2 regions of the Pseudomonas extremorientalis genome follow, and region 2 is predicted to be linked to the other one. Evidence: predicted binding sites of a transcription regulator. Region 2 holds the regulator's gene; the other holds the start of a gene.

Region 1 (4,188 bases), 2.5 Mb from region 2:
AAGCTCGTGCCGTTTAGTGTTGGGTGCGCGTCACTGCCCTTATAGGTATGGCCGAAGGTTTTAGCGTGGGAGTCAAGGCATGGCAGGAGTAATGGATTCAGTAAACCAGCGCACACAGCTGGTGGGGCAGAATCGCCTGGAGTTGTTGCTTTTTCGCCTGGACGGCAAGCAGTTGTATGGCATCAACGTGTTCAAGGTGCGGGAAGTGCTTCAATGCCCCAAGCTGACGATCATGCCCAAGTCCAGCCCGGTGGTGTGTGGCGTTGCCAACATACGTGGCGCGACGATCCCGATTCTTGATCTGGCCCTGGCCACCGGTTCCGCCGGGCTGCAGGACCGCGAAAACCCGTTCGTGATCATTACCGAGTACAACACCAAGACCCAGGGTTTCCTGGTGCGCTCGGTGGAGCGCATCGTCAACATGAACTGGGAAGAGATCCATCCGCCACCCAAGGGCACCGGTCGCGATCACTACCTTACGGCGGTGACGCGGGTCGACAACCAGCTGGTGGAAATCATCGACGTCGAGAAAATCCTCGCCGAAGTGGCGCCTACTTCTGAGTCGATCTCCGTGGGTGTGGTGGACGCCGAAACCGCGCACAAGGCAGTCTCACTGCGCGTGCTTACGGTGGACGACTCGTCCGTGGCGCGCAAGCAGGTGACCCGTTGCCTGCAAACCGTCGGGGTTGAAGTGGTCGCCCTCAATGATGGTCGCCAGGCGTTGGACTACCTGCGCAAGCTGGTGGACGACGGCAAGAAGCCGGAGGAAGAATTCTTGATGATGATCTCCGACATCGAGATGCCGGAAATGGACGGCTATACCCTCACGGCCGAGATCCGCAACGATCCACGCATGCAAAAATTGCATATCATCCTGCATACTTCGTTGTCGGGTGTATTCAACCAGGCGATGGTCAAGAAGGTCGGTGCCGATGACTTTTTGGCCAAATTCCGTCCTGATGACCTGGCATCCCGGGTTGTCGACCGGATCAAGGCAGCAGATCACAGCTAAGGTGTTTCCCTTGGCGGTCATACGATTTTAGAGGCGGTATCAGTGTCTACAGGTAATTTGGATTTTGAACAGTTCCGGGTCTTCCTGGAAAAAGCCTGTGGCATATTGCTCGGTGAAAACAAGCAGTACCTGGTATCCAGCCGTCTCAACAAACTGATGGAGCAGCAGGGTATCAAGTCGTTGGGTGAGCTGGTCCAGCGCATCCAGGGCCAGCCGCGCAGCGGGCTCAAGGAGATGGTGGTCGATGCCATGACCACCAACGAAACCCTGTGGTTTCGCGATACCTACCCGTTTGAAGTGCTCAAGAGCAAAGTGCTGCCGGAGGCCATCAAGGCCAGCCCGGGCCAGCGCCTGCGCATCTGGTCGGCCGCCTGTTCCTCGGGGCAGGAGCCGTACTCTATTTCGATGTCCATCGATGAGTTCGAGCGGACCAACATGGGCCAGTTGAAGGCCGGGGCGCAAATCGTGGCCACCGACCTGTCCGGCACCATGCTCACCAACTGCAAGACCGGCGAGTACGACAGCCTGGCCCTGGGGCGTGGTTTGTCCCAGGAACGCCTGCAGCGTTACTTCGACCCGAAAGGGGCGGGACGCTGGGCGGTCAAGGCGCCGATCAAGAACCGTGTGGAGTTCCGCTCCTTCAACCTGCTAGACAGCTATGCCAGCCTGGGCAAGTTCGACATGGTGTTCTGCCGCAACGTGCTGATCTACTTCTCGGCCGAAGTGAAGAAAGACATCCTGTTGCGCATCCACGGCACGCTCAAGCGCGGTGGTTATCTGTTCCTTGGCGCTTCTGAGGCGCTGAACGGTCTGCCGGACCATTTCCAGATGGTGCAGTGCAGCCCGGGGATCATCTACCAGGCCAAGTAAGGCTGAGGCGGTCAAAAATGTGGGAGGGGGCTTGCCCCCGATGCCGGTGTGTCAGTGATCGATGTATCAACTGAACCGCTGCCATCGGGGCAAGCCCCCTCCCACATTTGTTTTGCGGCAAACCGAAGTAAAGCGGCAACCCTCATTGCCGCTTTACTGGCGCCACGCGGAAACCGCTTGCCGCTTTTCTGGCATTGCCGCTGGCAACCTCCTCCAGAACCCTTGATCTACGGGCCTTCGTCAGATTGGCATGCACCTTGCTATAACCCTGGTAACGAAAAGCAGGTCAGCCCTTGAAGGTTTCCGCCATGAGCATCAGCTTCGATAAAGCGCTCGGTATCCACGAACAAGCCCTGGGCTTCCGCGCCCAGCGTGCCGAAGTCCTGGCCAACAACATTGCCAACGCCGACACCCCGAACTACAAGGCTCGGGACCTGGACTTCTCCGCCGTGCTCGCCGCACAGCAAGACAAGACCAAGAACGGCACCTTCGCCTTGAACATGACCAACAGCCGTCATATCGAAGCGCAAGGCTTGAGCAATGGCGACGAGTCGTTGCTGTATCGCACGCCGATGCAGCCGTCGATCGACCAGAACACCGTCGACGCCCAGTTGGAGCAATCGGCCTACGCCGAGAACTCGGTGAACTTCCAAGCCAGCTTTACCCTGCTCAACAGCAAATTCAAAGGGCTGATGTCAGCCCTGCGTGGAGAGTAAGCCATGTCCCTGTCCAGTGTTTTCAATATTGCCGGCAGTGGCATGAGCGCGCAGACCACGCGTTTGAACACCGTCGCCAGTAACATCGCCAACGCCGAGACCGTGTCTTCGAGCATTGACCAGACCTACCGCGCCCGTCACCCGGTGTTCGCCACCATGTTCCAGGCCGGCCAGAACGGTGGCAGTGATTCGCTGTTCCAGGACCAGGGTGCCGCCGGCTCCGGCGTGCAGGTACTCGGTGTGGTTGAAGATCAGAGCAACCTTGAAGCGCGCTACGAACCCAACCATCCCGCCGCGAACGAAAAGGGTTATGTCTACTACCCCAACGTCAACGTGGTCGAGGAAATGGCTGACATGATTTCCGCCAGCCGCTCGTTCCAGACCAATGCGGAAATGATGAACACCGCCAAAACCATGATGCAGAAGGTCCTGACCCTGGGTCAGTGATAAGGGGCGCCAAATAATGGCCATCGTTGATACATCAAACAACACGCCGGTCCAGGACCTGTTCAACTCCAAGGTCAAGAACGCCCAGGACAACAGCAGCGTCAGCGACGCCGCCAATAAGGCGACGGGCAAGCAGGCGTTGGGCAAGGATGCGTTCCTGCAACTGCTGGTAACCCAGCTGAAAAACCAGAACCCGCTGTCGCCGCAAGACAACGGCGCGTTCGTGGCGCAACTGGCGCAGTTCAGCAGCCTGGAAGGCATCAACACCCTGAACGACTCGGTGAATGCGATCTCCACCAACTTCAGCTCGTCGCAGGCGTTGCAGGCCTCGTCGCTGGTCGGGCGCTCGATCATCATCCAGACCGACAAGGCCATGGTTGATACGAGCAAGAGCATGACCGGTTCGGTGGCGGTGACCTCGGCGGTGGGCAACGTCTCCGTCAAGATCACCGACAAAGACGGCAACGTGGTGCGCACCATCGACATGGGTGCCCAGAGCGCCGGCACCCAGAACTTCATCTGGGATGGCAAGAACGACAAGGGCGAGGTTGCCCCGGCGGGCACCTACACCTTCAACGCCACCACCAAGAACGACAAGGGCGACTCCGTGGCCCTGGCCACTTCGCTGCCCGCGACGGTAACGAGCGTGACCCTGAGCAAGACCGGCGGCGAAATGCTGCTGAACCTGGCGGGCGGCATGGGCAGCGTCAAGCTGTCGCAAATTCAGACTATCGGTACATAGAGCCGGCTAAATACGGCAGAGGGAGAGAAACATGTCTTTTAACATCGGCCTTAGCGGCCTCTATGCGGCCAACAAACAACTGGACGTGACCGGCAACAACATCGCCAACGTCGCGACCACTGGCTTCAAGTCGTCCCGTGCGGAATTCGCCGACATCTACGCCGCGTCTAAGCTGGGCACCGGCCAGAACAGCATCGGCAACGGTGTGAACCTGGCGGCCGTGTCGCAGCAATTCACCCAGGGTGACGTCAACGGCAGCGGCGGTATCCTGGACATGGCGATCCAGGGTGGCGGCTTCTTCGTGCAGAAGGGCAGCGACGGTTCGCTGGAGTACACCCGCAGCGGTGCCTTCCGTGCCGACAAAGACGGCTACATCACCAACAATACCGGCACTTCGCGCC
Region 2 (4,188 bases):
TTCTCGACCAGCCTGCTGCGCAGGTTGACGAGGGCGCTATCGACTATTACGCCATCAATGCCAAAAGCGTGCAGTTCCTGCCTGACGGCAAGGTGCAATACGAGATGACCTCGGACAAGGTCGAGCATGTGAAGGCCACCGAAGTCACCCTGCTGACCAACCCGGACATGAACATTTACCGCGGTACCGAGTTCCCATGGCACGTCACCAGCAAGCGTGGCGAGGTCAACCCGGACGGTACCGAGGTGGAACTGATCGACTCGGTGCGCATTGCGCGCACTGACGATAAAAGCCGTGAGACCGTGATCACCAGCAGTCGCATGACCGTATTCCCGCAGAAGCAATATGCGCAGACCGAGCAAGACGTTAGAATCGACGGCGCTGGCGGTGTATCGACTGGCAAGGGAATGAAAGCGTATTTGAAAGAAAGCAGGATACACCTGCTATCGAACGTAAGAGGACAGTATGAGGCTCGTTAAAACTCTCCCTATTTTGCTCGGCCTGGGCGCAGCACTGGGAAGCGTGAGCGCCTGGGCTCTGCCGAACGATAGCCAGCAGCCGATCCACATTTCAGCTGACGATGCGCAACTGGATGACAAGCAAGGCGTGGCCACCTACACCGGCGGCGTGATCATCACGCAGGGCTCGATGAAAATCACCGGCAATACCGTGACGCTTACGCGCACCAAGACCGGCGATATCGATGTCGTGACCTCGGTCGGCAACCTGGCTTACTTCGAACAGAAGCAGTCCGCGACCGATACCGGACCGATGAAGGGCTACGGCAAGACCATCCAGTACCATGCCCAGCAGAACCGCATCGTCCTGATCGACCAGGCCAAGGTGCTCAGCCCCGATGGCAACTCCACGGAAGGTGAGAAGATCACCTATGACACCGTGAAACAGATTGCAAACGCCGGTCGTGCCAATGGCAACAAGGTCACCGCGCCTCGTCCACGCATCGACATGGTTATCCAGCCGAAGAAGAAGGCCGAGTAATGGCAACCCTGAAAGCCCAGCATCTGGCCAAGGCCTATAAAAGCCGTCAGGTCGTGCGCGACGTCAGCCTGTCGATCGACAGCGGCCAGATCGTCGGCTTGCTCGGCCCCAACGGCGCCGGCAAGACCACTTGCTTCTACATGATCGTTGGCCTGGTCCAGGCGGACCAGGGTCGCGTGCTGATCGATGACCTGGACGTGAGCCACCAGCCAATGCACGGCCGCGCCCGTGCCGGTATCGGCTATCTTCCACAGGAAGCGTCGATCTTCCGCAAACTGTCGGTGTCGGACAACATCATGGCGATCCTCGAGACCCGCAAGGAACTCGACCGTGACGGCCGTCGCAAGGAGCTGGAAAGCCTGCTGCAGGAGTTCCACATCAACCATATCCGCGACAACCTCGGCATGAGCCTGTCCGGTGGTGAGCGTCGCCGTGTGGAAATCGCCCGCGCCCTGGCCACTGCACCCAAGTTCATCCTGCTGGACGAGCCGTTTGCCGGCGTCGACCCGATCTCGGTCGGCGACATCAAGCAGATCATCCATCACCTCAAGGCCAAGGGCATCGGCGTGCTGATCACCGACCACAACGTCCGTGAGACGCTCGACATCTGCGAAACCGCCTATATCGTCAATGACGGCCAGCTGATTGCCGAAGGTGATTCCGCCACAATCCTGGCCAATGAACTGGTCAAGGAAGTGTATCTGGGTCACGAGTTCCGCCTGTAAACACCGTGGTGTCACGGCGTTCGCCAAGGTGCGCGGGAGTCAATGAAAACCTCCGGATTTTTATTGTTACCGCGCTCTAGGCAAAGCACCCGACATCAGGCATATAATTTGCTTATGTTTGGCGCTCACGCGCCCTGTCGTGGATGGCGCATTGCGCCGGCGAATAAGGTGTTAAGCCCCTGCCATGAAACCATCGCTAGTCCTGAGAATGGGCCAGCAGCTGACGATGACACCGCAGCTGCAACAGGCCATCCGCCTGCTCCAATTGTCGACCCTGGACCTGCAACAGGAAATCCAGGAGGCCCTGGAGTCCAATCCGATGCTCGAACGCCAGGAAGAAGGCGACGACTTCGATAATGCAGACCCGCTGGCCGATAACATCGAGCAAAAACCCAATTCCGATGTGCAGGAACCCTCCTACCAGGAAACCGCCCCCACGGTGGACAACCTTGAGGAAGGCGAATGGAACGAACGCATTCCCAACGAGCTTCCGGTCGACACCGCCTGGGAAGATGTCTACCAGACCAGCGCCAGCAGCCTGCCCAGCAACGACGATGACGAGTGGGACTTCACCACCCGCACCTCTGCCGGCGAGAGCCTGCAGAGCCATCTGCTATGGCAACTGAACCTGGCACCGATGTCGGACACCGATCGCCTGATCGCCGTAACCCTGATCGACTGCATCAACAATCAGGGTTATCTAGACGAGACGCTTGAAGAAATTCTTGAAGCCTTCGACCCCGAACTGGATATCGAACTGGACGAGATCGAAGCCGTCCTGCACCGCATCCAGCAGTTCGAGCCTGCCGGTATCGGCGCGCGCACCCTCAGCGAATGCCTGCTGCTGCAATTGCGCCAGCTGCCGGCCAAGACCCCATGGCTCGCCGAGGCCCAGCGCCTGGTCACCGACTATATCGACCTGCTGGGCAGCCGCGACTACAGCCAGTTGATGCGTCGCATGAAGCTCAAGGAAGACGACCTGCGCCAGGTCATCGAGCTGGTACAGAGCCTCAACCCGCGCCCCGGCTCGCAAATCGAGTCCAGCGAAGCCGAATATGTCGTCCCCGACGTGATCGTGCGCAAGGACAACGAGCGTTGGCTGGTGGAACTGAACCAGGAGTCGGTGCCACGCCTGAGGGTCAACCCGCAATATGCCGGTTTCGTCCGCCGCGCCGACACCAGCGCCGATAACACCTTCATGCGCAACCAGTTGCAGGAAGCCCGCTGGTTCATCAAGAGCCTGCAAAGCCGCAACGAAACCCTGATGAAAGTCGCCACCCAGATCGTCGAGCACCAGCGCGGCTTCCTGGAATACGGCGACGAAGCGATGAAGCCGCTGGTACTGCATGACATCGCCGAAGCGGTGGGCATGCATGAATCGACCATTTCACGCGTGACCACGCAGAAATTCATGCATACCCCACGGGGTATTTATGAACTGAAATACTTTTTCTCCAGCCACGTCAGCACCTCCGAAGGCGGTGAATGCTCGTCCACGGCGATCCGCGCGATCATCAAAAAACTGGTTGCCGCGGAAAATCAGAAAAAGCCATTGAGTGACAGTAAGATCGCTGGTTTACTGGAGGCACAAGGCATTCAGGTCGCCCGTCGAACCGTCGCCAAGTACCGCGAGTCCCTCGGGATCGCGCCTTCCAGCGAGCGTAAGCGTTTGATGTGACGGGCGGGCCACAGCGTTCCAGTGGCAGGCGCCTTTGCCTGCCGCTTTATGCACTGGCAACGAAGGAGAAGCTGTATGCAAGTCAACATCAGTGGACACCAACTGGAAGTGACCAAGCCCCTGCGTGAGTACACCGAAAGCAAGTTGAACAAGCTTGCAGGGCATTTTGACAAGATCACCAACGTGCAGGTCATCATGGAGGTCGATAAGCTCAAGCAGAAAATCGAGGCCACCCTGCACGTACCGAATGCCAAGCTCGTCGCCAATGCGGAACATGAAGACATGTACGCGGCGATCGACTCGCTCTACGACAAGCTGGACCGCCAACTCATAAAGCATAAGGAAAAGAATCTGCACCTGATGCAAGGTACAGGTCGTTAACTCTCCCCCCATGATCCGACTTGAAACCATCCTGACCCCCGGCCGTTCCCTCGTGAACGTGCCGGGCGGCAGTAAAAAGAAAGCCCTCGAACAAATTGCCAACCTGATCGCGCGCGAAGTGCCGGATCTGGAGATGCAGGATGTCTTCGATGCGCTGATTGCCCGTGAAAAACTCGGTTCCACGGGTTTTGGCAACGGCATCGCCATTCCTCACTGTCGCCTCAAAGGCTGCGAAACACCTGTCAGTGCCCTGCTGCACCTGGAAGCCCCCATCGATTTCGACGCCATCGACGGTGCGCCGGTAGACCTGCTGTTCGTCCTGCTGGTCCCGCAAGCCGCTACCGATGCGCACCTGGAACTGCTCCGGCAGATCGCCAGCATGCTCGACCGCAAGGAAGTACGCGA

The links. Region 2 encodes sigma-54, which starts transcription at its own class of promoters, with help from an activator protein. Its sites were predicted from a motif close to ANTGGCATNNANNTTGCTNT; they were not measured.
Region 1: a site for sigma-54 is predicted at 2,127-2,146, ahead of flgB (flagellar basal body rod protein FlgB). Genes of this name have one in related genera too.

Annotation. Positions count from the first base shown of each region.
Region 1 covers NZ_CP089519.1:4,908,976-4,913,163, reverse strand. Annotated here, with positions in the region: gene LUU92_RS22060 (chemotaxis protein CheV) at 80-1,012, shown strand; gene cheR (protein-glutamate O-methyltransferase CheR) at 1,055-1,882, shown strand; gene flgB (flagellar basal body rod protein FlgB) at 2,191-2,598, shown strand; gene flgC (flagellar basal body rod protein FlgC) at 2,602-3,045, shown strand; gene flgD (flagellar hook assembly protein FlgD) at 3,062-3,787, shown strand; gene flgE (flagellar hook protein FlgE) at 3,819-4,188, shown strand, end outside.
Region 2 covers NZ_CP089519.1:1,058,863-1,063,050, reverse strand. Annotated here, with positions in the region: gene lptC (LPS export ABC transporter periplasmic protein LptC) at 1-479, shown strand, start outside; gene lptA (lipopolysaccharide transport periplasmic protein LptA) at 466-999, shown strand; gene lptB (LPS export ABC transporter ATP-binding protein) at 999-1,724, shown strand; gene LUU92_RS04625 (RNA polymerase factor sigma-54) at 1,909-3,402, shown strand; gene hpf (ribosome hibernation-promoting factor, HPF/YfiA family) at 3,478-3,783, shown strand; gene ptsN (PTS IIA-like nitrogen regulatory protein PtsN) at 3,794-4,188, shown strand, end outside.